DNA from 4 places in the Enterobacter sp. JH25 genome. Region 4 is predicted to be linked to each of the others. Evidence: predicted binding sites of a transcription regulator. Region 4 holds the regulator's gene; each other region holds the start of a gene.

Region 1 (7,233 bases), 400 kb from region 4:
CACCGGTTTTCCCGGTTAAGCGGCACAGGGACTCGATACGCACGCGGTTATGCTCCGGCTGCGCCTGCAAATTTACCTCCACTTTGCTAAGCATCAGCGGATGGCAGAGCGGGATGAGGTCCCAGGTGCGTTTAGCGGCCTGAATACCGGCGATGCGGGCGGTGGCAAACACATCACCCTTGTGATGGCTACCGTCGATAATCATCGCCAGCGTCTCCGGCAGCATGGTAACGAACGCTTCAGCACGCGCCTCGCGCACCGTTTCGGCTTTGGCGGAGACATCCACCATATGCGCTTCGCCAGCGGCGTTTATGTGGGTCAGTTGTGACATAGCTTATTTCTTTAAATGGGGATGGAAATTACACGGACGGGTACGGGCATCCAGCTGCGGGGCAATAATGTTTTCCCACGCGGTGCGGCAGGCTTTGGTCGAGCCCGGCATGGCGAAGATCAGCGTCTTGTTCGCTACCCCCGCGACGGCACGGGACTGGAGCGTAGAGGTGCCAATCTCTTCAAATGAGAGCATGCGGAACACTTCGCCGAAGCCTTCTACTTCGCGATCGAACAGCGGAAGCAGCGCTTCCGGCGCCTGGTCGCCTGCGGTAAAGCCGGTGCCGCCAGTGATCAGTACAACCTGGACGTCATCACTCGCAATCCACTGTGAAACCTGAGCGCGAATGGCGTAACGGTTCTCTTTGACGATCGCTTTATCAACAATCTGGTGCCCGGCTTCGTGTGCCGCCTCGCGCAGCCAGTGGCCGGAGGTATCATCCTCTTCACCACGACGTTCGGAAACGGTAAGAATAGCAATGCGTGTCGGGATAAATTCCGCGCTTACCTGACTCATCTTCTGGTTCCTTCTAAAGCCTGATTACCCGCCGATATAGGACAGGTTCTGAGTAATGCCGGTGTTGCCCTGATGCAGGAAATGGGTCTGCTTTTTGTGCGTCAGCGCCTCGGAAATGCGTGCTTCAAGCGCGTCCTGTTGGGCGTCGTCTTCCAGCAAATCGCGCAGATCGACGCCGCCATCCCCGAACAGGCAGAGGTGCAGCTTGCCAACAGAGGAGACGCGCAGGCGGTTGCAGCTGGCACAGAAGTCTTTTTCATAGGGCATGATCAGGCCGATTTCGCCTTCATAATCCGGATGACAAAAGACCTGCGCCGGGCCATCGCTGCGCTGGCGGATCTGGTGGATCCAGCCGCGTTTCAGCAGTTCGTCACGCAGGACCATGCCGGAGATGTGATGGCGACGGAACAGCTCGCTGCCCTCCCCGGTCTCCATCAGCTCAATAAAACGCAGTTGAATGCGGCGCGGTTTGATCCACGCCAGAAAGGTGTCCAGCTGATGGTGGTTCACATCACGCATCAATACGGTATTGACTTTGACCTTGTCGAAACCGGCGGTGAACGCGGCATCGATGCCGTCCATTACCTGCTGGAACTTATCCTGGCCGGTAATGGCGTGGAACTGACGGGCGTCCAGGCTATCGACGCTGACGTTGATCGCCGTCAGCCCCGCATCGCGCCAGTTCGCCACGTCACGCGCCATGCGGTAACCGTTGGTGGTCACCGCTATCTGGCGGATACGTTCGTTTTCACGCACGGCGGCAATGATGTCAGGGAAATCACGGCGCAGGGAGGGCTCTCCCCCGGTAAGACGCACTTTTTCCGTACCGAGTTCAGAGAACGCGCGCGTGACGCGGCGTACTTCTTCCACGGAGAGAAAGCCGTTGTTGGTGACGCTGCCCGGCTTGTAGCCATCGGGCAGGCAGTAGGTGCAACGGAAGTTACACACGTCGGTAATCGACAAACGTAAGTAGAAAAACTTACGCGCGAAAGCATCAGTAAGTTGTGAAGCCATGTACACCTTTCCAGATCGGGAGGCACAGTCATTTCTTTCTGTACCCTGGTGGCAAATCCGCCACGGCCAGGGCGCCATATCTCTCGACACAGGCGCCAGGGCTAGAGTGTATGTTTTCAGTTTTGAAAACGTGGTTATGGCGATAGTAGCGTGGAAATCGCCACTTCGCCATTGTCGCTTTTCGCTATATAAATTTATACATAACGATGTTATCGTGCATTTTCACTACAGAATACGCAAAAACAGCGCTTTCGCATTGATATACGTCATTATGGTTTGTGAGAGGCATCGTCTTTTAGGAGTAGTTGCGTTACTGTGACGCAAGCTTAACAGGATAAGGAATAGGTATGCGCAATCGCACTTTTGCGGATCTGGACCGCGTGGTCGCTCTTGGAGGAGGTCACGGTCTGGGACGGGTTATGTCGTCGTTATCGTCACTGGGCTCACGCCTGACGGGCATCGTGACAACAACGGACAACGGCGGCTCAACCGGGCGGATCCGACGTGCTGAAGGCGGGATAGCCTGGGGTGATATGCGCAACTGCCTCAACCAGCTCATCACTGAGCCAAGCGTGGCCTCGGCGATGTTTGAGTACCGTTTTGGGGGAAATGGCGAACTTTCAGGCCATAACCTTGGAAATCTGATGTTAAAGGCGCTGGATCACCTGAGCGTGCGCCCTCTGGAAGCGATCAATTTAATTCGTAACCTGCTAAAAGTGGATGCGTTCCTGATCCCGATGTCCGAACAGCCGGTAGATTTGATGGCGATCGATGCTGACGATCACGAAGTGTATGGTGAAGTGAATATCGACCAGCTTCTTCTTCCGCCAAAAGAGCTGATGACCTACCCCAGCGTACCCGCAACGCGTGAAGCGGTTGAAGCGATTGGCGAGGCCGATCTGATCCTGATTGGGCCGGGGAGTTTTTATACCAGCCTGATGCCGATCCTGCTGGTGAAAGAGCTGGCGCAGGCGCTGCGCAGAACGCCTGCGCCCATGGTCTATATCGGTAATTTAGGCCGCGAACTCAGTCCGGCGGCGGCAAGCCTGTCGCTGGCGGATAAGCTGGACCTGATGGAACAGTATGTTGGTAAGAAAATTATCGATGGTGTCGTGGTCGGGCCAAAAGTAGATGTGTCGGGGATTGGCGATCGCGTGATGGTGCAGGAGCCGCTGGAAGCGAGCGATATTAAATATCGCCACGACCGCCATCTGCTGCGCGAGGCGCTGGAGAAGGCGATTCAGGCATTAGGTTAGGTTCGTTTTGTGCGGCCTGATGCCCTCACCCCGGCCCTCTCCCACAGGGCTGAGGGATCCCCACAAATTAATGCGAGCACTGAGCAATCCCCTCGCCCCTCCGGGGAGAGGGTTAGGGTGAGGGGAACATACGGCGGTGGTGGTCATTCCGTTCACTTTATGTTCCTTGCTACTCTGTAACGACATGACCGGTGAACGTGCCAGGGTGGCTCAGTCGCCACCACCCTGACGACCCGTGCTCCCGGCGGTAAATCGCCGCTTCGCGGTGCCCTCGGCTTATTCCTTCCGGCTTATCGGGTACGGGCGGAGGCAACGTCCCTGTAAAGCCGCCCTCTCGGCGCATCCCTGCGCCTCGCCCCGGCCGGAAGGCAAACGCCTCAGCGATTTACAGCCGGACCAGGGCATCGCTGACAGCCCTCAGTCATTTAGAAAGCAACTTTATTGCTTCTGCATAAAAAAATTACTGGGGATCCCTCAGCCCACAGGGAGAGGGAGAAAACGCCACCGGGCAAAAAACTACGATGCCGCAATAAACAGATCCCGCAGCTGATGCAGCTGATCGCGGATTTGCGCAGCCTCTTCGAACTCCAGATTCTGCGCGTGCTGCATCATCTGCCCTTCCAGCTCGTGGATCTTTTGCTGCAACGCTTTCGGGGTCAGCGCGACGGTATCCTCTTCCACCACTGAACGGGCCTTGCCGCGCCCTTTCGCTTTGGTCTTCGCAATGTTCTGACCCAGCGCCAGGATATCCACCACCTTCTTGTTCAGCCCCTGCGGCGTGATGCCGTGCTCTTCGTTATAGCGCTGCTGCTTCTCGCGACGACGTTCCGTTTCGCCAATCGCTTTGGCCATCGACGGGGTGATTTTATCCCCGTACAGAATCGCCTTCCCGTTGACGTTACGCGCGGCACGGCCAATGGTCTGGATCAGCGAGCGCTCGGAACGCAGGAAGCCCTCTTTGTCCGCGTCCAGAATCGCCACCAGCGACACTTCCGGCATATCCAGACCTTCTCGCAGAAGGTTGATACCCACCAGCACGTCGAACTCGCCCAGGCGCAGGTCGCGGATGATCTCCATACGCTCCACGGTATCAATATCCGAGTGCAGATACCGCACCTTCTCGCCGTGTTCTTCCAGATACTCCGTCAAATCCTCCGCCATACGTTTGGTGAGCGTGGTCACCAGTACACGCTCGTTGATGGCGGAACGGGCACGTATTTCCGAGAGCAGATCGTCCACCTGCGTCGCCACCGGACGCACCTCGATAATCGGATCCAGCAGCCCGGTCGGACGCACAACCTGGTCCACCACGTCATCACCGGATTTCTCCAGCTCGTAGTTGCCCGGCGTCGCCGATACGTAGATGGTCTGCGGAGCAAGCGCCTCAAATTCTTCAAACTTCATCGGACGGTTGTCCAGCGCTGACGGCAGCCGGAATCCGTACTCCACCAGCGTCTCTTTACGCGCGCGGTCACCGCGGTACATCCCGCCGATCTGGGGGATCGTAACGTGGGATTCGTCGATCACCAGCAGGCCGTCCGCCGGAAGGTAGTCAAACAGCGTCGGCGGCGCTTCGCCCGGTCCGCGCCCGGAGAGGTAGCGTGAGTAGTTTTCGATGCCGGAGCAGTAGCCCAGCTCGTTCATCATCTCCAGATCGAACTGGGTACGCTGGCTCAGGCGCTGCTCTTCCAGCAGCTTGTTGTTCGCCAGCAGCACCTTGCGGCGGTCTGCCAGCTCAATTTTAATCTCTTCCATCGCCTGTACGATACGCTCGCGTGGCGTCACGTAGTGCGTTTTTGGGTAGATGGTGAAGCGCTGGATCACCGACTCCACATGACCGGTCAGCGGATCGAACAGCGACAGGCGTTCAACCTCTTCATCGAACAGCTCCACGCGCAGCGCCATGTCGTCCGATTCCGCCGGGAAGATATCAATAACCTCACCACGTACGCGGAAGGTCCCGCGCTGGAACGCCTGATCGTTACGGGTGTACTGCAACTCCGCCAGACGGCGCAAAATTGCACGCTGATCGATGATCATCCCCTGCGTCAGGTGCAGCATCATCTTGAGATAGAGATCCGGATCGCCCAGGCCGTAGATCGCCGACACCGAGGCCACCACCACCACATCACGACGCTCCAGCAGCGCCTTGGTCGCCGACAAACGCATCTGCTCGATATGTTCGTTCACCGAGGCATCTTTCTCGATAAACGTGTCGGAGCTGGGAACGTAGGCTTCCGGCTGGTAGTAGTCGTAGTAGGAGACGAAATACTCCACCGCGTTTTCCGGGAAGAACTCTTTCATCTCACCATACAGCTGCGCCGCCAGCGTTTTGTTCGGCGCGAGAACCATCGTAGGACGCTGGAGATCGGCAATGACATTGGCAATGGTGAAGGTTTTACCCGAACCGGTTACCCCCAGCAGGGTCTGGTGCGCCAGCCCGTCTTCCAGCCCCTCTTCCAGGCGACGAATGGCCTCGGGCTGATCCCCGGAAGGACGGAAAGCAGAATTCAATTTGAACGGTTTACTCATGGGCGACGACCTGATGACAGAATAAGCGGCAGGTGAGTAATTTTACTCGTTGTGGCCAGGATTGCCAGTAAAAAACACTGGATGGAAAACCAGTAGCGTGTCAGGATATTTAGCGTAGCGCAGAGAGGATTAGTGCGTTCGCGAGCTAAATTTCAACTGTGACAATATAAAACACCAGCCTCAGGGGGTTATCCCCAGAACTATTACTTTTTTAACATTTGTCAAGGGCGGTTATGAAAGTTTTATGGCAACAGGTGTCGCTGGCGCTGAGGGAATTGCTTTTATCTAATTCGTTAAAAAATATAGACTATTTCCTAAAGCCGCGTTTCGCATCAATTTGGGCGTAACCCGCGTATTCTCTCGCTTATCGCGTGTTTTCTAACTCTAATGCACAAGGTTATCCACAGGAATAGTGGATAACTGCCTCCAGCCCGTACAGCATGCACTCCAGCAAATTCCCGGTTTTTCCCACGAAGCGGCAGTAAAAAATTTTTATCACTCTTTTTTGCCTGGAAAACGTTCATTTTTTCATAAGTAACCGGCGAGATCTTAATCACAATTCCGTCATTTTCCCTGCACCACGATTCGACACGCACGGCACCGGGAGCGTGCAATTCGAACAAACGTTAAGCTTTTAGCAGTGGGTTATTCCTAAAAATGACTCTTTTTTAATCATTATTTTGTTTCTGGCAGGCGTTTTGCAGATATCAGCCTGAGCATTACCCCACACATTTTTAAGGAGAGAAAGATGTTGAGTCTGCGTGCTGTAAATCAGTTTTACGGAAGCCAACATACGCTATGGAACGTGAATATCGATTTCCCGCAAGGCATCTGTACGGGCATTGTTGGCCTGCCTGGCATGGGTAAATCCACGCTCATGAACTGCATTACCGGAAAGGTGCCCGTTGAGAGCGGCACCATCATATGGCATGAGGCTGGCGCGCCGCCGCGTAATTTGCTCAGCCCTGCGTCAGCATTCACGGCGCCGCCAACGATAGGCTACGTCCCGCAGGATCGGCGGATATTTTCCCAGCTGACCGTCGATGAAAATCTGCATATCGCTATGCGGGCGACGGGGAAATCCGACCCGACATCAAAAAATGACGTGTACGCCCTGTTTCCGGAACTCTATCCGCTGCGACAGAGCCGTGCCTCTGCGCTGTCCCCCGACGACCAGTATCAGCTGGCCCTCGCCAGTGCGCTGGTTAATCGCCCGCGCGTGTTGATTCTGGATGAGCCCATGTATGGCGCAGGGCAAGGCTTCGCCCGCAGGCTGGGTCAACTGCTGGTACGGTTGAATCGGGAGCTGGGAATGACGGTGCTGTTAGCGGAGCAACAGCTGTCGTTTATCCGCCGGGTAGCGGATCGTTTCTGCATGCTCTATCGCGGGCGTAACGTGGCACAGGGCCACGTTAACGAGCTGGATGACGACCTTATTGCGCACTGGATGGCGCGGGACATAAGGCGCTGAGGTCAAGATAGCGTCCGGTTTCCGCCTGCTCTGCGCCGTCGGCAAGCCACGGGATCTCACCGAGAAACGGCGCAGGCAGCACCCGCTTCAGCGTCGCCAGATACTCAGCATGA
Region 2 (7,233 bases), 370 kb from region 4:
GTCTGACGGATGTGGCGGGTATCGGTCATAGCAACTCCTTATGAAGGTTTTTTATACCACGCCAGCCACGGTATGGCATCGCTTTACTCAGAACCTTCCGGATATACCCAACTTTACGTCCATAGCCAGTCATGTTGACTACCCTTAATACCCTAAGCGGTAAAACATGGAGATTCGATATGGCTTATCAGACAGTAAATCCTGCCACTAACCAGCTCATCAAAGAATATCCCTCCCACACTGACGCAGATGTTGAAGCGGCGCTGAAGGCAGCCGATGCGCTCTATCACTCCGACTGGGCGAAAGGCGACATAAGCCAGCGCCTGCCGGTACTGCATAAGCTGGCGGACCTGATCGACGAACGCGTGGAGGAGCTGGCGAAAATCGCCAGCCAGGAGATGGGTAAGCTCATCGAACAGAGCCGCGGCGAGGTGAAGCTGTGCGCGCAAATCGCCCGCTACTATGCGGACAACGCGAAGCAGTTCCTGACCCCGGTGAAGTATGACTCTGAACTCGGGGAAGCATGGGTTGAACATCACCCCATCGGCGTGCTGATGGCCGTCGAACCATGGAACTTCCCGTACTATCAGCTGATGCGCGTTCTGGCGCCAAACCTGGCGGCGGGTAACCCTGTCATCGCTAAACACGCCAGCATTGTGCCGCACTGTGCGGAAACCTTCGCCCATCTGGTGCGTGAGGCGGGCGCGCCGGAAGGGGCGTGGACCAACCTGTTTATCTCGTCCGATCAGGTGGCGAACATCATCGCTGACGATCGCGTACAGGGCGCGGCGCTAACCGGTTCAGAAAAAGCGGGCAGCGTGGTAGCGGCCCAGGCGGCGAAGCACATTAAGAAATCCACGCTGGAGCTTGGCGGTAACGACGTATTCGTGGTGCTCGACGATGCGGACCTGGATAAAGCGGTGAAGATCGGCGTTAACGCGCGGCTCAACAACGCCGGGCAGGTCTGTACCGCGGCGAAGCGCTTTATCCTGCATGAAAAGATTGCTGATGCCTTCCTGAGCAAATTCACCGAGGCATTTAAGCAGGTGAAGATTGGCGATCCGCTGGACGAAAGCACCACGCTGGGGCCGCTGTCCTCTAAAGACGCGCTCGACACGTTGACCAAACAGGTTAACGAGGCGGTGAAAAACGGCGCTACGCTGCACTATGGCGGCAAACCTGTGCAGCGAGACGGGAGCTTCTTTGAGCCGACCATCCTGACCAACATCTCACGCGACAACCCGGCGTACTTTGAAGAGTTCTTTGGCCCGGTAGCGCAGATTTACGTGGTGAAAAACGACGACGAGGCGGTCGCGCTGGCGAACGACTCTCACTACGGCCTGGGCGGAGCGGTGTTCAGCCAGGATATTGAGCGCGCGAAGAAGATGGCATCGCGTATTGAGACCGGGATGGTGTACATCAACTGGCTCACCGATACGGCGGCAGAACTGCCGTTCGGCGGCGTAAAACGTTCGGGTTACGGACGCGAGCTGTCGGACCTGGGGATCAAAGAGTTTGTGAACCAGAAGCTGGTGGTCGTTCGCAAGTAATGTCGGACATAAAAAAACCTGCCATCCGGCAGGTTTTTTTATTAACAGTCTCATCGCCTTTTTTGCCGTGTGGCGCTGCGCTTACCCGGCCTACAAGGTGCAATAATATTCATAAATTGCACCCTTCATTGTAGGCCCGTGCAAGCGTAGCGCCGCCGGGCGAAACGGGCAAACAGGCTTAGAAGGACACGCCACCGCCAACATATGCGCCGTCAATCAGCGTGTGGTTAGGACGACCGTCTTTACCATCAACGCTCACGTGACGATAACCCACCTTCAGCGTCACCGGCTTCACTGGCGTCCAGCTTACGCCACCATTCGCTTCAACGTAGTTTTCACGCTGTTGTTCAGGCCGTCTGGCGCAACGTAGCCTTCACCGAATACCCTGATGCTGTCGGTCAGGGCAACGTTCACACCGCCGCCGACCGGGAACGCCACGCCGTTATCGCCTTTTTTCGGGCCAACGTAGAGGGCCTTAGCGCCTGCGTTCAGCATCACCGGGCCGACTTCAAAGTTGTAGCCTGCTCCTACGCCACCGGTTGTGGTGCCGTCATCGGTGTTTTTCAGCCAGCTACCTTCGGTGTACAGACCGGAGGTTGATTTCCCCATTTCCACATTCAGGTTGGTAAAGTTTTTACCCTGCTCAATGCTGCCGCCCATGGCCAGTGCGGAGCCCGATACGGCAGTCAGAGCGGAAAGAAGGAGAACGTTGAGCTTTTTCATGAGTTTTTCCTCGTCATCAAATTAATCTGAGGGCACCTTAACAAGAGCTGTTTATCTCTGCAAATGCGATGCTTGTCACGTTTTTATGCTGATTTTGTTTGGTTTTTGAATTTTAAATGTTGTTCGAATGTTGACCCGGCAAGGAGTCAATACGTAATGCATTCGCGTTTAGGAAGGGTTCAGGATTCTCATTAAACGTACGCTGAACGGGTCGGAAAAATTAGTTCAGGATGAATTAATTGAGTTTCTAATAATTTCCAAAAGTGTTTCAGTTGTCACAGATAAAGACACAGGTTTACATTTCTGGAGGTGGCTATACGCCCCGTTGTGCCGAACCGCTTTCACCATGTCATTTTTCTGACACGTTTCTTCATTACGTTGTTGGCTTCACTTACTGGGTGCTAACACTATGAAAAGAAAAATCATTCCTGTGCTAATTGGTTGTGCGCTCTCTTTCTCTGGCCTGGCGGCACAGCCAACCGCGGAGCGTTACGTCCTCAGTTTTCCCGAAGGCGCGCATGTCAAATACAGCGGTGCGTTTGCCAGCGCGTTTCCGAACGGGCTGCCTGTGGGGACTGGCTCTGGCCTGCTGTTTACGGGCAAGCAGGGCGATGCCTTGACGTTTACGACCGTGACCGATCGCGGTCCTAACGCGGATTCGCCAAAAATGGGGAAAAATGACGCTAAAATCTTTGTTACCCCGGATTTCGCCCCGCTGCTAATGACGATCCGCGTGCAAAACGGTAAAGCGGAGGCCGTGGACGCGCGTCCTTTGCATGACGATAAAGGCGAAATCAACGGTCTGCCGCTGCAAAGTGGCGTGATTGGTTCCACCAATGAAATCGCGCTAAGCGACACCTTAAAAGTGCTGAAAGGCGATAACCGCGGGCTGGATACGGAAGGCATCACGCCGGACGGGAAGGGCGGCTACTGGCTGTGCGATGAGTATGGTCCGTTCCTGATTAATATTGACAGTAAAGGGAAAATCCTCGCGATCCACGGCCCACAGGCGGCGGAAGGGGAGAAATCCATCGCCGGCGGTCTGCCAAATGTTATCAAATGGCGCCAGGCAAACCGGGGATTTGAAGGCCTGACCCGCATGCCGGACGGACGTATTATCGCCGCTGTCCAGAGTACGTTGGATATCGACGGGAAGAGCAAAAAGCAGGCGCTGTTTACGCGACTGGTCAGCTTCGATCCGGCGACCGGAAAAACCGCGATGTACGGCTACCCTGTCGACAGCGCGGCCTACAGCAAAAACAGCGACGCCAAAATCGGCGATATCGTGGCGCTGGATAACCACACTATCCTGCTGATTGAACAGGGCGAAGATAAAAACGACGTAATGCGTAACCTCATCTACAGGGTGGATCTGAGCAAGGCGAGCGATCTGGCCGCCTTCGACAAGCCGGGCGAATACCCGGAATTTGACGATGAGAAAACGCTGGCGCAGCGCGGCATTTCACTTGCGGAAAAAACGCAGGTGGTCGATCTGCGTGCGCTGGGCTGGCAGCAGGAAAAGGCCGAAGGGCTGGCGCTGATTGACGACAAAACGCTGGCGGTGGCGAACGATAATGACTTTGGCGTGAAGGTGGCGATGCACAACCCGGCCGAGGGCAAGAAGCTCAAGGATTATCGGGTGAACGCGGAAGGCAAGCTGACGCTGGATGACAAAGCGGTTGAAACTACCCTCAGCGTCAAGCCGCTGAAGAAGCCGGATTCCGACAGCGAGCTATGGATTGTGACGCTGCCGGAGGCGTTGAAATAATATTGGACTTTACCCCTCACCCTGGCCCTCTCCCCACAGGGGAGAGGGGATTGTTCGGTGCAGATACTTTTCAACGCGGAATAGTTAGATCGACTTAACGCTCTTTTCCCAGGTCTCGACCAGATGATCTCGCAGGCTTCCGGTTCCGTGCATTGTCACCAGAAGATTCTGTCGTGCGCGGGTAATGCCGACGTAAAGGCGCTTGATATCGTCACTCAGATCTTCACTGTCCCTTTCCTTTGCCGCATCCATAATGGCGACCGAATTAAACTCAAGCCCCTTGCTGCTGGGCAGCGGCATGACGCAGAGGTAATCATTCTGCGGGGACCAGTGCTTTTTATCATCGCTGGAGACAATCATCTGGTATGGGATCTTGCGGGCTTCAAGCCTTGGCGCGAGCATGCCTGAAATGCTGTAGGTTGAGGGGCACAGTATGGCGATTTCTGACCACGCAACACCTTCCTGTCGCTGCTCTGTGACCCAATCGAGGACGCGCGTAATCTCCTCGTCCTGATTATCAAAGCTGGCCAGCGCGGGATACTTCCCGGACAGGCCACCTGCGGCAGGCTGCTGGTATTTGAGAGAAGCTTCTATGTGATTATTGAGATAATTAAATGCTACGCTGCTGGCAAAATGGAGTATTTGCCGGGTGTTGCGATAATTGGTATCCAAAATAGTTGTACGGCCCTGAGCCTTTATATCGACGCTGGACAGGGTAAAATCGAGAGCTTTCTTTTTCTGATAAATTGACTGAGCGTCATCGTACAGAAACAGCAGGGAGCTATCTTTATTGTCCGGCATTTTGGCGAGGATTCTTAGCCATTCCGGTTTAAAATCGTGTCCTTCATCTATCAAAACGGCGCTGTACTGCTCCGGTTTGATTGCTCCCTCTTCAAATGCCACCGTCAGCGCATTTTCCATCAGCTCAATAAAGTTTTTGCTCCTGGGGGGAAGACGCCGATGCGCGTTTAATTGCTGATAACACCAGGCGTGGAAATGGATAACTTCGACGGGAAGTCTGAGGCTATGCTGTTCGAGCTGCGCTTTGAGTTTTTTAGCCAGCGTAATGTTGTAGCAAATCACCAGTATCGGTTTGGTGTTTTCAATGTTGTTGGCAAGCTCAATACATCGGTGGTGCAAAATGAGCGTTTTGCCCGAACCTGCCACGCCATGAATTACCCTGTGTCCCGCCCCCATACTTCTGGCGAGTTGTTCCTGGTTCCTGTCCATCATGCATACCACATCAGGGGTGTGGAAAGTAAAATTATCCAGGTCAACCCGCGTAACGGATGGGTTAATGCGGACATCGGGATAAAGATGCCACCGGATGCGGTCGAGCTGCTGTGGTGTTGTGTTATGAACAAAGTGATGTTTGATAAGGGATTCGAGCCGGCCAGAGATTTGTTCTCGAGTCATAAACTCGTTGAGTTCGTCTTTGCATATCACCTGGCTGGCGGGCAATATTTCATTCAACTCCTCAGGTGTAAAACTCTTTTCCAGCTGTGCCCGAGTGATGTTGCTCAAATAAACACCGTATCCATACGGCATAATAAAACCGCCCTCATGCTCTCCCTGTTTCTGGCGAAGCAGGGGATCTTTTTTCAGGCTATTGATGATATGAAAGGTATATTCTCGAACTTGTTCGAGTGGGTTCTTCAACGGCTCTATGCCGTTTTTGGTTTCATAATTAATATGGGTTTTATTAGCCGATTTTATTTTTGTGATATACCAGTCTTTCACTTCTATAAACAGCAGCCCTTTATCGGGGGCCAGAATCACAAAATCAGGATGATCGTCTTTGTCTCCCATTCGGGTATCATACCAGCAGGTACATTGTTCGCTGAGCCCACCCTCCAGAAGCCTTGCCAGTCTTTTTTCTCCTGCCGTAATTTTCTCGCTACAGCTGCTAACCGTGGGAATAATGATTGCCATATTACGCCTACCAATTCATGAAAATTATATGAATCCAATTAATTAATATTGTAACCAATATTAATCAAAGCATGATTTCATTCATGATAAGAACATTAACAGACAATATTGCAAACAGAAAGGGCGAAACCCGCATTTTGCCTTAATGAAATACGCCCCCTTTACTGTTTAAAGGGGAGCGACGATTTACTTTTTCAGTCCCGTAAACGCTGCCCGAATTTCCTCTTCCGGCAGCTGTATTCCAATAAACACCATCACGCTGTGCGGCGGTTCATCGCCCCACGGACGATCCCAGTCGGCGCTGTACAGGCGCTGCACGCCCTGGAACAGCAGGCGGTTCGGCTCGCCGTCGATCCACAGCATTCCTTTATAGCGCAGCAGCTTGTCGGCAAACGACAGCAGCAGGTTCTCCATCACGCGCGAGACCTCGCTGATGTCCACCGGGTAGTCCAGCTCCACCACAATCGACGCTACGTCGTTTTGCTTGTCTGCCATAAAGTGGAAGCGCGGTTTCGCGGTGACGTTCTCCTCCAGCATAAAGCCGTTGGTGTTGAACAGCTGAGACAGGTCGATATCGCCGTGCGTCACGGTATAAATGGGTGCGCGCGAGTTGATGCGCGTCAGGCGCTCACGCAGTTTTTCGCTTTCACCCGCCACGTCGGTTTTGGTCAGCAGAATGCGGTCGGCGTAGCCAATCTGAGACTGGGCGATGGTGAACTGGTTCATCTGCTCGTCGGCGTGTACCGCATCCACCAGCGCGACGACGCCGTCCAGCAGGTAGCGCTGGCACAGAATATCGTGGGAGAAAAAGGTCTGAATAATTGGGCCGGGATCGGCCATGCCGGTGCACTCGATCACCAGACGGTCGAAGTGGATGTCACCGCGATCGCGGCTGTCGAGCAGGTCCAGCAGGGCGTCTTCTAATTCACTGGAGCGGGTGCAGCAGATGCAGCCGTTGGTCAGGGTTTTGATCTGCGTGGCGCGGTCGCCAATCAGCTGATCGTCAACGGAGACTTCGCCAAATTCGTTTTCAATGACGGCGATTTTGAAGCCGTGCTGTTCATTCAGGATGTGGCGCAGCAGGGTGGTTTTACCGGCGCCGAGAAAACCGGTCAGAAGTGTAACGGCAATCGGGGTCATGGTTTCTCCTTTAGCAGCAGCGGACGCCGCCTTCTCTACTTCCGCCGTAGCGCGCTTCCTGACGCTCGCGGAAGAATTCAGTGTAGGTCATGTACGGCTTATCCGGATGGTTGGTCTTCA
Region 3 (7,233 bases), 2.2 Mb from region 4:
TTCCAGCGCTCATTTAAAAAATCGCTGAGCTGGGCGAGCGACTGGGTTGAGGAGGTGGCATGAAAACGTTGTAGCAGCCCGGCGGCACGGCAGGCGCACAGTTCCCCCTGACAGGTGCCCATCCCGACGCGCGTGCGGCGGCGTAAATCAAGCAGGTTGTTCACCGTCAGGTTTTCCACGGCATATTGCACCTCGCCTGCGGTCACGGCTTCGCATTCGCACACCAGGCTGCGGCTGAGTCGCCCTTCACCAAGCCAGGTCGGGGTGCGGTCGCCGTGGCGGTAAATCGCCGAACCGCGAAGCGGGGCAGGAAGTGAAATGATTTTGTGCAGCGTTTTTTCTGTCGATTGCTGCGAGCCGGGCAGGGCCCGCTCCGCTGTCACGCACGGCGCGGTGTTGCCGAGCTTACGGCAGACGGCATCGGTGGCCCACTGGGCCATCAGCCGGTAGGTCATCAGCTTGCCGCCGGTAATGGTGATAAACCCGTCCATGCCGTCACGTTCGGCGTGATCGAGCAGCACGATGCCGCGGCTGACGTTACGCCCGCTCGGATCGTTATCGCTGGCGACAAGGGGACGCACGCCCGCGTAGGCACGCAGAATACGCGTCTGCGCCATCACCGGGGCCAGCTTTTCCCCTTCGCGCAGCAGGATATCCACCTCTTCAGCGGTGACGCGGTTGTAATCAATTTCGCTGTAGTCCACATGCATTGAGGTCGTGCCGATCAACGAAATGGTGTCCCCCGGCACGAGGATGTCGGCGTCAGACGGTTTACGGCAGCGGTTGATGACATGGTTATTGATGCGATGGTCGAGGATCAGCAGCGAGCCTTTGGCCGGGAACATGCGGACGGATAAATCGGCGTATTCCGCGATGCGCTGGCCCCAGATCCCTGCCGCGTTGACCACGACGGTGGCATACAGCTCGCGGTGTTCATTGTACTGCGTATCACACACGCGCACCCCGCGCACGGTATTACCTTCACGAATAAGCCCGGTGACGTGATGCCCGGTCAGGATCTGTGCGCCGTGTTCCCGCGCGTCGAGCATATTGGCGGCGGTCAGGCGGAAAGGATCAATGGTTCCGTCAGGCACTTTTACCGCGCCCAGTAACGCCGGGTTCACCGAGGGTTCCAGACGGCGCGCCTGCGCAGGATCGAGCGCCTCGGCCTGAATGCCTGCCGCCGTGCAGGCGGTAATAAAGGTTTGCTGAAAGCCGAGGTCATCCTCGGGAAGGGTGATAAAAAGGCCGTTGGTCGGTTCAACGCAGTGGCGGGCGATGCGCCTGAGGATCTGGTTTTCAGCAATACACTCGCGCGCGGACTCAGCGTCAGTGACCGCATAGCGGGCGCCGCTGTGCAACAGACCGTGGTTACGCCCCGTTGCGCCGGTGGCGATGTCGTGGCGTTCCAGAAGCGTGACGCTCAATCCCCGCAGGGCGCAGTCGCGTGCGATGCCGGCACCCGTCGCGCCACCGCCAATGATAATCACATCGCTGAAGCGTGGATCGTGAATTGTCATTGCCTTTCCTCTATGTTCGTTTTTTAGCATTTAGCCACATTGATCGTGTGGTTTGTTTGATTTCGAACATAAACGCGCGAAATTCGAAAGTGAAACGTGATTTCATGCGCTTTTTTGCGCATTCTGTCATATTTCTGTAACAATCTGTGCGTTGATTCACAGTAACATTCACCGTGATTTCTTAACATCGCCGCCTCTGTAGCCGGGCGCGAGATGCCCGGTCATTTTTGAAAGGCCACGGAGGCTGTTATGCTCAGTATCTTTAAACCTGCGCCACACCGGGCGCGACTGCCAGAGGCAGAGATTGATCCTCTCTACCGCCGTCTGCGTTGGCAAATCTTCCTCGGGATCTTCTTCGGGTATGCGGCGTACTATCTGGTACGTAAAAACTTTGCGCTCGCCATGCCGTACCTGGTGGAACAAGGCTTCTCCCGCGGCGATCTGGGCTTTGCGCTGTCGGGGATCTCCATCGCGTACGGTTTTTCGAAGTTCATTATGGGGTCGGTGTCGGATCGCTCGAATCCGCGCGTGTTCCTGCCCGCCGGTCTGATCCTCGCGGCAGCGGTGATGCTGTTCATGGGCTTTGTGCCATGGGCGACCTCCAGCATTGCCGTCATGTTCGTACTGCTGTTCCTCTGCGGCTGGTTCCAGGGGATGGGGTGGCCGCCATGCGGACGTACCATGGTGCACTGGTGGTCACAGAAAGAGCGCGGTGGGATTGTATCGGTCTGGAACTGCGCGCATAACGTCGGGGGCGGGCTTCCGCCGCTGCTGTTCCTGCTGGGGATGGCCTGGTTCAACGACTGGCACGCGGCGCTCTATATGCCTGCCTTTGGCGCCATTCTGGTGGCGATTATCGCCTTCGCCCTGATGCGCGACACGCCGCAGTCCTGCGGCCTGCCGCCGATTGAAGAGTACAAAAACGACTACCCGGATGATTACAGCGAGAAGCACGAAGAAGAGCTGACCGCGAAACAGATCTTCATGAAGTATGTGCTGCCAAACAAGCTGCTGTGGTACATCGCGGTGGCGAACGTGTTTGTCTACCTGCTGCGCTACGGCATCCTCGACTGGTCCCCGACTTACCTGAAAGAGGTGAAGCACTTCGCGCTGGATAAATCCTCCTGGGCCTATTTCCTGTATGAATACGCGGGCATTCCCGGCACGCTGATCTGCGGCTGGATGTCGGACAAAGTGTTTAAGGGTAACCGTGGGGCGACAGGCGTGTTCTTTATGACGCTGGTGACCATCGCGACAGTCGTTTACTGGCTTAACCCGCCGGGTAATCCGGGTGTGGATATGGCCTGTATGATCGTAATCGGCTTCCTGATTTATGGACCGGTTATGCTGATCGGCCTGCACGCGCTGGAGCTGGCACCGAAGAAAGCGGCAGGCACGGCGGCAGGCTTTACCGGTCTGTTTGGCTACCTCGGCGGTTCAGTGGCGGCAAGTGCCATCGTCGGTTACACCGTCGATTTCTTCGGCTGGGACGGTGGCTTTATGGTGATGATTGGCGGCAGCGTGCTGGCGGTTCTGCTGTTGATCGTCGTGATGATTGGTGAAAAACGTCACCATGCCGAGGTGCTGGCGCGTCGTCAGTAAGGAGCATTGCGATGAAATTAACTCAGTTAGCGACAGGCCTGCTGCTGGCGGGCCTGATGACAGGCTCCGCGCTGGCGGCAGATAAAATCGTGATCGCCCACCGTGGCGCCAGCGGTTATCTGCCGGAGCATACGCTGCCGGCAAAAGCGATGGCCTATGCCCAGGGCGCGGATTATCTGGAGCAGGATCTGGTGATGACGAAGGACGACCAGCTGGTCGTTCTGCATGACCACTATCTTGACCGCGTGACGGACGTGGCGGAGCGTTTCCCGAACCGCGCCCGTAAAGATGGCCGCTACTACGCCATCGACTTCACGCTGGCGGAGATCCGCTCGCTGAAGTTTACCGAGGGCTTCGAGATTGAAAACGCAAGAAGGTGCAGGTCTATCCGGGGCGTTTCCCGATGGGCAAGTCTGACTTCCGTATTCACACCTTCGAAGAGGAGATCGAGTTTGTTCAGGGGCTGAACCACTCGACGGGCAAAAATATCGGTATCTACCCGGAAATCAAAGCGCCGTGGTTCCACCATCAGGAAGGAAAAGACATTGCCGCGAAGACGCTGGAGGTACTGAAAAAGTACGGCTACACCAGCAAGCAGGATAAGGTTTTCCTGCAATGTTTCGATGCCGCGGAACTGAAGCGCATCAAAACTGAGCTGGAGCCGAAGATGGGAATGGATCTCAATCTGGTGCAGCTGATTGCCTATACCGACTGGAATGAAACTCAGGAAAAACAGCCGGACGGGAAGTGGGTGAACTACAGCTACGACTGGATGTTTAAGCCGGGCGCGATGAAGCAGATTGCGCAGTACGCCGACGGCATCGGGCCGGATTACCACATGCTGGTGGCGGAAGGCTCAACGCCGGGCCACGTGAAGCTGACGGCGATGGTGAAAGAGGCGCATGCGAGCAAGATGCAGGTGCATCCGTATACCGTGCGTGCAGACCAGCTGCCGGAGTATGCGACGGACGTGGATCAGCTTTACGACGTGCTGTATAACCAGGCGGATGTGGACGGATTGTTTACGGATTTCCCGGATAAAGCGGTCGAATTCATTCACCGGAAGTAGGTTTTGTAGGTCGGGTAAGGCGAAGCCGCCACCCGACAATCAGGCTCTGCGGCCTCATGCCCTCACCCTAACCCTCTCCCACCGGGAGAGGGGATAAGGACAACATCACATCTCGATCTCAATATCGCCTTTTGCCCGGCAGCAGCAGGGCAAAATTTCCCCTTCACTGATAAAGGCTAGCGGTTCGGTCAGCCAGTCTACCTGGCCTGCGACCAGACGGCAGCGGCAGGAGCCGCAGTAGCCTTCACGACACTGGTACTCGACTTCTACCTGATGTGCTTCAAGCGCCACCAGCAGAGAAGGGTGCTCTTCCTGGCACAACACCTCTGTACCCGAAAGGCTCAGCGTTACGCGGCTCATCAGAGCTGGAAATCGCTCAGGTCGTCGGTGTTGACTTCAGAATCAATCTGACCGACCAGGTAAGAACTCACTTCCACTTCCTGTGGCGCGACCTGCACGTTATCGGACACCAGCCAGGTGTTGATCCACGGGATTGGGTTAGAGCGCGTCTGGAACGGCAGGTCGAGACCGACGGCCTGCATGCGGATGTTGGTGATGTACTCAACGTACTGGCACAGAATGTCTTTGTTCAGGCCAATCATGGAGCCGTCGCGGAACAGGTAGTCTGCCCACTCTTTCTCCTGCTGGGCCGCCAGCACGAACAGGTCGTAGCATTCCTGTTTGCACTCTTCCGCAATTTCCGCCATCTCCGGATCGTCTGCACCGCTGCGCAGCAGGTTCAGCATATGCTGAGTCCCGGTCAGGTGCAGGGCTTCGTCACGGGCAATCAGACGGATAATTTTGGCGTTGCCTTCCATCAGTTTGCGCTCGGCAAACGCGAAGGAGCAGGCGAAGCTCACGTAGAAGCGGATCGCTTCCAGGGCGTTGACGCTCATCAGGCACAGATAGAGCTGTTTTTTCAGGGTCCGCAGGTTTACGGTGACGGTTTTACCGTTCACGTTGTGCGTACCTTCGCCCAGCAGATGCCAGTAGCTGGTCATCTCGATCAGTTCGTCATAGTAGTGCGCAATGCCTTCGGCGCGCTTCTGGATCTGTTCGTTGGTGACGATATCATCAAACACCACCGCCGGATCGTTAACGATGTTGCGGATGATGTGGGTGTAAGAGCGGGAGTGGATCGTCTCGGAGAACGCCCAGGTCTCAACCCAGGTTTCCAGCTCAGGAATCGAGATCAGCGGCAGCAGCGCCACGTTCGGACTACGACCCTGAATGGAGTCCAGCAGCGTCTGGTATTTCAGGTTGCTGAGGAAGATGTGCTTTTCGTGTTCCGGCAGCGCCTGGAAATCGATACGGTCGCGGGAAACGTCAACTTCTTCCGGACGCCAGAAGAAGGAGAGTTGCTTTTCAATCAGCTTTTCGAAGATGTCATATTTTTGCTGATCGTAGCGTGCCACGTTGACCGGCTGGCCGAAGAACATCGGCTCTTTGAGCTGGTCGTTTTTCGTCTGTGAAAAGGTGGTATATGCCATTGCGGTGAGTCCTGTGGTGTTATTTCCCCTCACCCCGGCCCTCTCCCACAGGGAGAGGGGGAAAGAGTTCCCTCTCCCTGTGGGAGAGGGTTAGGGTGAGGGAATTTATTAGATCTTACATGCGCCGCTTTCGCAGCCATCGTCCTGAATTGACGGCACCAGGTCGTCCTGGGCGTCTTCCGCACCATCACGGGTGTTGTGATAGTACAGCGTTTTCACGCCAAATTTGTAGGCGGTGAGCAGGTCTTTCAGCAGTTGCTGCATCGGAACCTTGCCTGACGGGAAGCGCGTCGGGTCGTAGTTGGTATTGGCAGAGATCGACTGGTCGATAAACTTCTGCATGATACCCACCAGTTGGAGGTAGCCGTCGTTGTTTGGCATTTCCCACAGCAGCTCGTAGTTGTTGCCCAGCGTTTCGTAATCCGGTACCACCTGACGCAGCACGCCGTCTTTCGACGCTTTGATGCTGACGTGGCCGCGCGGTGGCTCAATACCGTTGGTGGCGTTGGAGATCTGCGAAGAGGTCTCGGACGGCATCAGGGCAGAGAGCGTGGAGTTACGCAGGCCGTGAGTTTTAATGGACTCGCGCAGGCCTTCCCAGTCGAGGTGCAGCGGCTCGCTGACGATCGCATCCAGGTCTTTTTTGTAGGTGTCGATCGGCAAAATGCCTTTAGCGTAGGTGGTTTCATTGAACCACGGGCACGCGCCTTGTTCTTTCGCCAGCTCGTTGGAGGCTTTCATCAGGTAGTACTGAATGGCTTCGAACGTCTGGTGCGTCAGATTGTTGGCGCTGCCGTCGGAGTAACGCTTGCCGTTTTTCGCCAGCCAGTAGGCGAAGTTGATCACGCCGATACCTAAAGTGCGACGGCCCATTGCGCCGCGTTTTGCCGCCGGGATTGGGTAATCCTGGTAGTCCAGCAGGGCGTCGAGCGCACGAACCGCCAGCACGGCCAGCTCTTCCAGCTCGTCCAGGCTCTTAATCGCACCCAGGTTGAACGCAGAGAGCGTACACAGGGCGATTTCACCATTTTCATCGTTCACATCGTCCAGCGGTTTGGTCGGCAGGGCGATCTCCAGGCACAGGTTGGACTGGCGCACTGGCGCAACCACCGGATCGAACGGGCTGTGGGTGTTGCAGTGGTCAACGTTCTGGATGTAGATACGGCCGGTAGAGGCACGTTCCTGCATCATCAGGGAGAACAGATCGACCGCCTTCACGCGCTGCTTGCGGATGCTGTCGTCTTTTTCGTATTTGGTGTACAGACGCTCGAATTCGTCCTGATCGGCGAAGAACGCGTCGTACAGACCCGGGACGTCGGATGGGCTGAACAGGGTGATATCTTCACCTTTCAGCAGGCGGGTGTACATCAGCTTGTTGATCTGCACGCCGTAGTCCATGTGACGCACGCGGTTGCCTTCCACGCCGCGGTTGTTCTTCAGAACCAGCAGGCTTTCCACTTCCAGGTGCCACATTGGGTAGAACAGGGTGGCAGCGCCACCGCGCACGCCGCCCTGAGAGCAGGATTTTACTGCCGTCTGGAAGTGCTTGTAG
Region 4 (7,233 bases):
CCAGCGGCTGGGTGACCGGCACCTCAAGCGTCTCAACGGCGCTAAGTTTGCCTTCGGTGAAGCTCACCAGATGCACGGATTTGGCTTTGCCCGTTTCGTCAAAACTGAGGGAAATGGGCGAGCCGCAATAGCGAATATGCTCGCATCCCCCGACGATCTGGGCCCGGTGAATATGCCCGAGGGCAATGTAGTCGGCGGGGGGAAAGTTTTGCGCTGGAAACGCGTCCAGCGTACCGATATAAATCTCGCGCACCGCGTCACTCTTACTGGCCCCGACGGTGGTGAGGTGCCCGGTGGCAACGATAGGAATGGCCTGTTCGCCGCGCAGGGCGCAGGCTTCCGTATGCTGCTGGTGATAATAGCGGGTGATGGCCTGCAACAGATGCTGCTGTTTTTCGCTCCCGGACAGGCCTGCCTGGCTTTGCACGATATCGCGCGGGCGTAAAAACGGAATTGGGCATAGCACTGCGCCCGGCGTGCCGTCACGTTTTTTCAGGATCTGCGGCGCGTGTCCGGCGCTGGCCACCACGGTGGTATTGAGGAACGCCAGAATATCGCGGGATTCATTCAGCGTCGCCACCGAGTCATGGTTTCCGGCGACAATCACCAGGTGACAACCGGTTTGCTGGAGGTTGACCACAAAACGGTTGTACAGCTCACGCGCATAGCTCGGCGGCGATCCGGTATCAAAAATGTCGCCCGCCACAATAATTGCGTCCACCTCGTGAGCCTGAGCCGTCTCCAGCAGCCAGTTCAGGAACGCTTCATGTTCCGCGGCGCGGCTTTTGCTGTAAAAATTTTGACCCAGGTGCCAGTCTGAGGTGTGAAGTATGCGCATAAGAGATCCGTGGCAATAATAAGAAAGCAGGATTATAAACGTTCGGGGAACGGAAAATAACCGCTGTAATAAAACAACAGTTTGCTATTTATCGTGGTAATGTTTTTCATAAATCTGTCATAAATCTGACGCATAATGACGCCGCATTACAGACTTGTAACTTAAATACGATAAGACAGGGCAAAGTATGGCGAGACGTATTCTGGTCGTAGAAGATGAAGCTCCGATCCGTGAAATGGTGTGCTTCGTGCTTGAACAAAATGGCTTCCAGCCGGTTGAAGCGGAAGATTATGACAGCGCGGTGAACCAGCTGAATGAACCCTGGCCCGATCTGATCCTGCTGGACTGGATGCTGCCTGGCGGTTCCGGATTGCAGTTTATCAAGCATATCAAACGCGAGGCGATGACCCGCGATATCCCGGTGGTGATGCTGACGGCGCGCGGTGAGGAAGAGGATCGCGTGCGCGGTCTGGAAACCGGCGCGGACGATTACATCACCAAACCGTTCTCCCCGAAAGAGCTGGTGGCGCGTATCAAAGCCGTGATGCGCCGTATTTCACCGATGGCGGTGGAAGAGGTGATTGAGATGCAGGGCCTGAGCCTGGATCCTACCTCACACCGGGTCATGACCGGTGAAAATCCCCTCGATATGGGCCCCACCGAATTTAAACTCCTGCACTTCTTTATGACACACCCGGAGCGCGTTTACAGCCGCGAACAGTTGCTGAATAACGTCTGGGGAACTAACGTCTATGTCGAAGACCGAACGGTTGACGTCCATATTCGCCGCCTGCGTAAAGCACTGGAACTGAGCGGCCACGATCGCATGGTACAGACGGTCCGCGGCACGGGTTATCGCTTCTCGACCCGTTTCTGAACAATGACAGGAGTGTGACGCGTGCTGGAACGTCTGTCATGGAAAAGGCTCGTCTTTGAACTGATCTTATGCTGTATTCCGGCCCTCATTCTGGGGGCTATTTTTGGCTATCTGCCGTGGTTTTTACTGGTGGCCGTGACGGGGTTGCTCGTCTGGCATTTCTGGAATTTACTGCGTCTTTCCTGGTGGCTGTGGGTCGACAGAAGTATGACACCCCCGCCGGGAAGCGGGAGCTGGGAACCGCTACTCTACGGCCTGCACCAGATGCAGATGCGTAATAAAAAGCGCCGTCGTGAGCTGGGAAGCCTGATAAAACGCTTTCGCAGCGGCGCGGAGTCGCTGCCGGACGCAGTGATCCTGACGACGGAAGAAGGGACCATCTTCTGGTGCAATGGCCTCGCACAGCAGCTGTTGGGCCTGCGCTGGCCGGATGATAACGGTCAGAACATCCTCAACCTTCTGCGCTATCCCGAGTTCACGCTGTATCTGAAAACGCGTGATTTTAGTCGTCCGCACAATTTGAAGCTCAATAACGGTCGCCATCTTGAAATTCGCGTGATGCCCTACAGCGATCGGCAGTGGCTGATGGTGGCGCGGGATGTCACCCAGATGCATCAGCTTGAGGGCGCAAGACGTAACTTCTTTGCCAACGTCAGCCACGAGCTGCGTACGCCGTTGACGGTGCTTCAGGGCTATCTGGAGATGATGCAGGAGCAAACGCTTGAGGGGGCGCCGCGTGAGAAAGCGCTGCATACCATGCGGGAACAGACGTTCCGCATGGAAGGGCTGGTCAAACAGCTACTAACGCTTTCAAAAATTGAGGCTGCCCCGTCGCTGGCGCTAAACGACATCATTGATGTGCCGATGATGCTGCGAGTGGTGGAGCGCGAAGCCCAAACGCTGAGCCATAATCAACACACCCTGAGTTTTGATGTTGATAACACGCTGAAAGTGCTCGGCAGTGAAGATGAGCTGCGAAGCGCTATCTCAAACCTGGTCTATAACGCCGTGAATCATACCCCGACAGGGACGCATATCGCGGTGCGGTGGCAGCATACTCCGGCAGGGGCTGAGTTTAGCGTCGAGGACAACGGGCCGGGGATTGGGCCTGAACACCTCCCGCGTCTCACCGAACGGTTCTACCGGGTGGATAAGGCGCGCTCGCGGCAGACCGGCGGGAGCGGACTGGGGCTGGCAATTGTGAAGCATGCCGTCAGCCACCACGAAAGCCGGCTCAATATCGAAAGCACCCTGGGTAAGGGCACGCGCTTTAGCTTCGCGATCCCGGAACGATTAATTGCCAAAAAAAGTGCCTGACAGCGTGTGTGTCAGGCTACCTTTCCACGGGCCAGCGATTGCTGGCCCGTTTGCTTTGCAGTCAAGCGAAACGCGAGTGAATATTATACGGCTGGTGCTTTTTTGTTCGCATGATTAGCCATGAGTTTTTCTTATACATGGCATATTATTTTGGTCTTAATTTTCATGCTGGCATATTGTTCTGGTTTTACGATCCCTTCTTGCCTTTAAACGTTATAAGCGTTTAAATTGCCCCCCATATACTGTCAGACCGACTGTATTTGCGTGGTAAATCGAAAAACTATTCTTCGCCACGCCTGGACGGGAGCATATCCCGCTGAAATTGAGCAAATTTTCCGCTGTATCGTCCCGTCAGGGATGGCGAAAATCTCAACGTATTCAACACCACATCCACAGGCAGTAAGGTTTTATGACCCATCACTTGAAATCGCGTGACATTATCGCGCTGGGCTTTATGACATTTGCGCTGTTCGTTGGCGCAGGTAACATCATTTTTCCTCCAATGGTTGGCTTACAGGCGGGTGAACACGTCTGGACGGCTGCGTTTGGCTTCCTGCTTACTGCCGTGGGCCTGCCGGTACTGACCGTTATCGCGCTGGCGAAAGTCGGTGGCGGTGTGGACAGCCTCAGCACCCCGATTGGCAAAGTGGCTGGCGTTCTGCTGGCAACCGTCTGCTATCTGGCTGTTGGCCCGCTGTTCGCAACCCCGCGTACGGCGACCGTCTCCTTTGAAGTGGGTATTGCCCCGCTGACCGGTGACGGCGCGATGCCGCTGTTTATTTACAGCCTCATTTACTTCGCCATCGTTATTCTGGTTTCTCTCTATCCCGGCAAACTGCTGGATACTGTGGGTAACTTCCTGGCACCGCTGAAAATTGTGGCGCTGATTGTGCTGGCGGTTGCGGCCATCGTCTGGCCTGCGGGGCCCATCAGCTCCGCGATGGACGCTTACCAGAACGCGGCGTTCTCAAACGGTTTCGTGAACGGCTATCTGACGATGGATACGCTTGGCGCGATGGTGTTTGGTATCGTTATCGTTAACGCCGCGCGTTCCCGCGGTGTGACCGAAGCGCGTCTGCTGACTCGCTACACCATCTGGGCTGGCCTGATGGCCGGTGTCGGCCTGACGCTGCTGTATCTGGCGCTGTTCCGCCTGGGTTCAGATAGCGCAACGCTGGTCGATCAGAGCGCAAACGGCGCGGCGATCCTGCATGCTTACGTGCAGCACACCTTTGGTGGTGCAGGCAGCATGCTGCTGGCGGCGCTGATTTTCCTGGCCTGTCTGGTGACGGCGGTGGGTCTGACCTGCGCCTGCGCGGAGTTCTTCGCTCAGTATCTGCCGCTTTCTTACCGCACGCTGGTGTTTATCCTCGGCATCTTCTCCATGGCGGTGTCAAACCTCGGTCTGAGCCACCTGATTCAGGTCTCAATTCCGGTGCTGACGGCGATCTATCCGCCATGTATCGTGCTGGTAGTGCTGAGCTTCACCCGTCCGTGGTGGCATAACTCCACGCGAATTATTGCGCCAGCCATGTTTATCAGCCTGATTTTTGGTATCCTTGACGGGATCAAAGCATCAGCATTTGCAGAAATCCTGCCAGCCTGGACACAGCGTCTGCCGCTGTCCGAGCAGGGCCTGGCCTGGCTGATGCCTTCCGTTGTAGCGCTGGTTCTGGCGATTATCTGGGACCGTGCGGCAGGGCGTCAGGTGACATCCAACGCCCATTAATCAACGGCAACAAATTGTTTAACCACGGGGCTTAAGGCCCCGTGGTTTTTTGTTTTTTTCGTGTTGAATGGCAAGATTTTAATGGAAAGCACTAACAAACTTAAACGTGGATTGAGCACCCGCCACATCCGCTTTATGGCGCTGGGCTCGGCTATCGGTACCGGTCTTTTTTATGGCTCGGCAGATGCCATCAAAATGGCCGGTCCAAGCGTTCTGCTGGCCTACATCATCGGCGGCGTGGCGGCGTATATCATCATGCGCGCCCTTGGCGAAATGTCGGTTCACAACCCCTCTGCCAGTTCCTTCTCCCGCTACGCGCAGGAAAATTTAGGCCCGCTGGCCGGGTTTATCACCGGCTGGACCTACTGCTTCGAAATCCTGATTGTTGCCATTGCCGATGTGACGGCGTTTGGTATCTATATGGGGGTCTGGTTCCCCGCCGTGCCGCACTGGATCTGGGTGCTGAGCGTGGTGCTGATTATCTGCGCCGTTAACCTGATGAGCGTGAAGGTGTTTGGCGAGCTGGAGTTCTGGTTCTCCTTCTTCAAGGTCGCGACCATTATCATCATGATCCTCGCCGGTTTCGGCATTATCATCTGGGGTATCGGCAACGGTGGACAGCCAACCGGCATTCACAACCTGTGGAGCAACGGCGGCTTCTTTAGCAACGGCTGGCTCGGGATGGTCATGTCGCTGCAGATGGTCATGTTCGCCTATGGCGGAATCGAGATTATCGGCATCACCGCCGGGGAAGCGAAAGATCCGGAGAAGTCTATTCCGCGCGCCATCAACTCGGTACCGATGCGCATCCTGGTGTTCTACGTGGGCACGCTGTTTGTGATTATGTCCATCTACCCGTGGAACCAGGTGGGCACCAACGGCAGCCCGTTTGTCCTGACTTTCCAGCATATGGGCATTGCGTTTGCCGCCAGCATTCTCAACTTTGTGGTGCTGACCGCCTCGCTGTCGGCCATCAACAGTGACGTGTTCGGCGTGGGCCGTATGCTGCACGGCATGGCGGAGCAGGGCAGTGCGCCGAAGGTGTTTGCCAAAACGTCGCGTCGCGGTACCCCGTGGGTAACGGTGCTGGTCATGACCGTGGCGCTGCTGTTCTCGGTCTACCTGAACTACATTATGCCAGAGAACGTCTTCCTGGTGATTGCGTCGCTGGCGACCTTTGCGACGGTGTGGGTGTGGATCATGATCCTGCTGTCGCAGATTGCGTTCCGTCGCCGCCTGTCGCCAGAAGAGGCCAAAGCGCTGAAGTTTAAAGTGCCGGGCGGCGTGCCAACGACCATTGTCGGTCTCATCTTCCTGGTCTTCATCATTGGCCTGATTGGTTATCACCCGGATACCCGTATTTCCCTGTACGTGGGCTTCGCGTGGATCGTCCTGCTGCTGGTGGGCTGGATGTTTAAATGTCGCCGCGATCGTCAGCTGGCGGAAGCACAGTAACATTCTTTTCCCCTCTCCCCGTGGGAGAGGGTTAGGGTGAGGGCATCAGGCCGCACTGATGCCTCCTCCCCCGTCCTCCTCCCCCAATAAATCCCATCATGGTGAGCTATCCTTAACAACCCTGTGGCAAGGTGACGTCAATTTCATCAAAGGGGATTCGTGATGTTAAACGCCTGGCACCTTCCGGTTGCCCCATTTGTTAAGCAAAACAAAGACAACCTTGTGATTACGCTCTGGCTGGCAGGGGAAAATCAGCCTGAACGTGTGACCCTGCGCGCCGAAGTGGATAACGAAGAGACGTCGCTGAAAATGCACAAGGTGCGCAGCCAGCCTCAGCCGGGTATTACGGCATGGCGGGCAAATATCGATTTGCGCAGCGGGCAGCCGCGCCGCCGTTACAGCTTCAAGCTGCTGTGGAACAACCGTCAGCTGTGGTTTACCCCGCAGGGCTTCAGCCGTTTCCCTCCGGCCCGGCTGGAGCAGTTTGCCGTGGATCACCCGGATAACGGCCCGCAGTGGGTTAACGATCAGGTCTTTTACCAGATTTTCCCGGACCGCTTTGCGCGCAGTGAAAAGCGCACCGCCGACCAGGACAAGGTTTATTACCATCATGCGGTCGGTCACGACATCATTCTGAAAAAATGGGACGAGCCGCTGACCGCCCAGGCGGGGGGATCGACCTTTTACGGCGGCGATCTCGACGGTATCAGCGAAAAACTGCCGTACCTGAAAAAGCTCGGCGTGACGGCGCTGTACCTGAACCCGGTGTTTAAAGCGCCAAGCGTTCACAAATACGATACGCAGGACTACCGCCACGTTGACGAGCAGTTTGGCGGTGACGAGGCGCTGCTGCGGCTGCGCCACAACACGCAAAAAGAAGGTATGCGCCTGATCCTTGATGGCGTGTTCAATCACAGCGGTGATTCTCATGCGTGGTTCGACCGCCACAATCAGTCGATGGGCGGCGCATGCCATAATCCGGATTCCCCCCAGCGTGACTGGTACAGTTTTGACGAG

The links. Region 4 encodes PhoB, which activates phosphate uptake and scavenging genes when phosphate is short. Its sites were predicted from a motif close to CTGTCATAAAACTGNCNNAT; they were not measured.
Region 1: the regulator PhoB is predicted to act here: its motif matches at 5,881-5,900, upstream of uvrB (excinuclease ABC subunit UvrB).
Region 2: the regulator PhoB is predicted to act here: its motif matches at 2,618-2,637, upstream of L2Y28_RS02925 (esterase-like activity of phytase family protein).
Region 3: the regulator PhoB is predicted to act here: its motif matches at 1,644-1,663, upstream of glpT (glycerol-3-phosphate transporter).

What each region holds. Positions count from the first base shown of each region.
Region 1 is NZ_CP091319.1:1,372,934-1,380,166, reverse strand. Features, by position in the region: gene moaC (cyclic pyranopterin monophosphate synthase MoaC) at 1-331, opposite strand, end outside; gene moaB (molybdenum cofactor biosynthesis protein B) at 335-847, opposite strand; gene moaA (GTP 3',8-cyclase MoaA) at 872-1,861, opposite strand; molybdenum cofactor riboswitch at 1,849-1,982, opposite strand; gene yvcK (uridine diphosphate-N-acetylglucosamine-binding protein YvcK) at 2,209-3,117, shown strand; gene uvrB (excinuclease ABC subunit UvrB) at 3,634-5,649, opposite strand; gene L2Y28_RS06525 (ABC transporter ATP-binding protein) at 6,398-7,120, shown strand; gene bioD (dethiobiotin synthase) at 7,083-7,233, opposite strand, start outside.
Region 2 is NZ_CP091319.1:601,396-608,628, forward strand. Features, by position in the region: gene L2Y28_RS02910 (AraC family transcriptional regulator) at 1-29, opposite strand, end outside; gene L2Y28_RS02915 (NAD-dependent succinate-semialdehyde dehydrogenase) at 180-1,550, shown strand; partial or broken gene L2Y28_RS02920 (YfaZ family outer membrane protein) at 1,729-2,273, opposite strand; gene L2Y28_RS02925 (esterase-like activity of phytase family protein) at 2,683-4,041, shown strand; gene L2Y28_RS02930 (3'-5' exonuclease) at 4,126-5,973, opposite strand; gene yjiA (GTPase) at 6,160-7,113, opposite strand; gene L2Y28_RS02940 (YbdD/YjiX family protein) at 7,124-7,233, opposite strand, start outside.
Region 3 is NZ_CP091319.1:3,125,021-3,132,253, reverse strand. Features, by position in the region: gene glpA (anaerobic glycerol-3-phosphate dehydrogenase subunit A) at 1-1,520, opposite strand, end outside; gene glpT (glycerol-3-phosphate transporter) at 1,770-3,122, shown strand; partial or broken gene glpQ (glycerophosphodiester phosphodiesterase) at 3,134-4,191, shown strand; gene yfaE (class I ribonucleotide reductase maintenance protein YfaE) at 4,297-4,551, opposite strand; gene nrdB (class Ia ribonucleoside-diphosphate reductase subunit beta) at 4,551-5,681, opposite strand; gene nrdA (class 1a ribonucleoside-diphosphate reductase subunit alpha) at 5,790-7,233, opposite strand, start outside.
Region 4 is NZ_CP091319.1:972,270-979,502, forward strand. Features, by position in the region: gene sbcD (exonuclease subunit SbcD) at 1-838, opposite strand, end outside; gene phoB (phosphate response regulator transcription factor PhoB) at 1,026-1,715, shown strand; gene phoR (phosphate regulon sensor histidine kinase PhoR) at 1,737-3,032, shown strand; gene brnQ (branched-chain amino acid transporter carrier protein BrnQ) at 3,442-4,761, shown strand; gene proY (proline-specific permease ProY) at 4,843-6,216, shown strand; gene malZ (maltodextrin glucosidase) at 6,379-7,233, shown strand, end outside.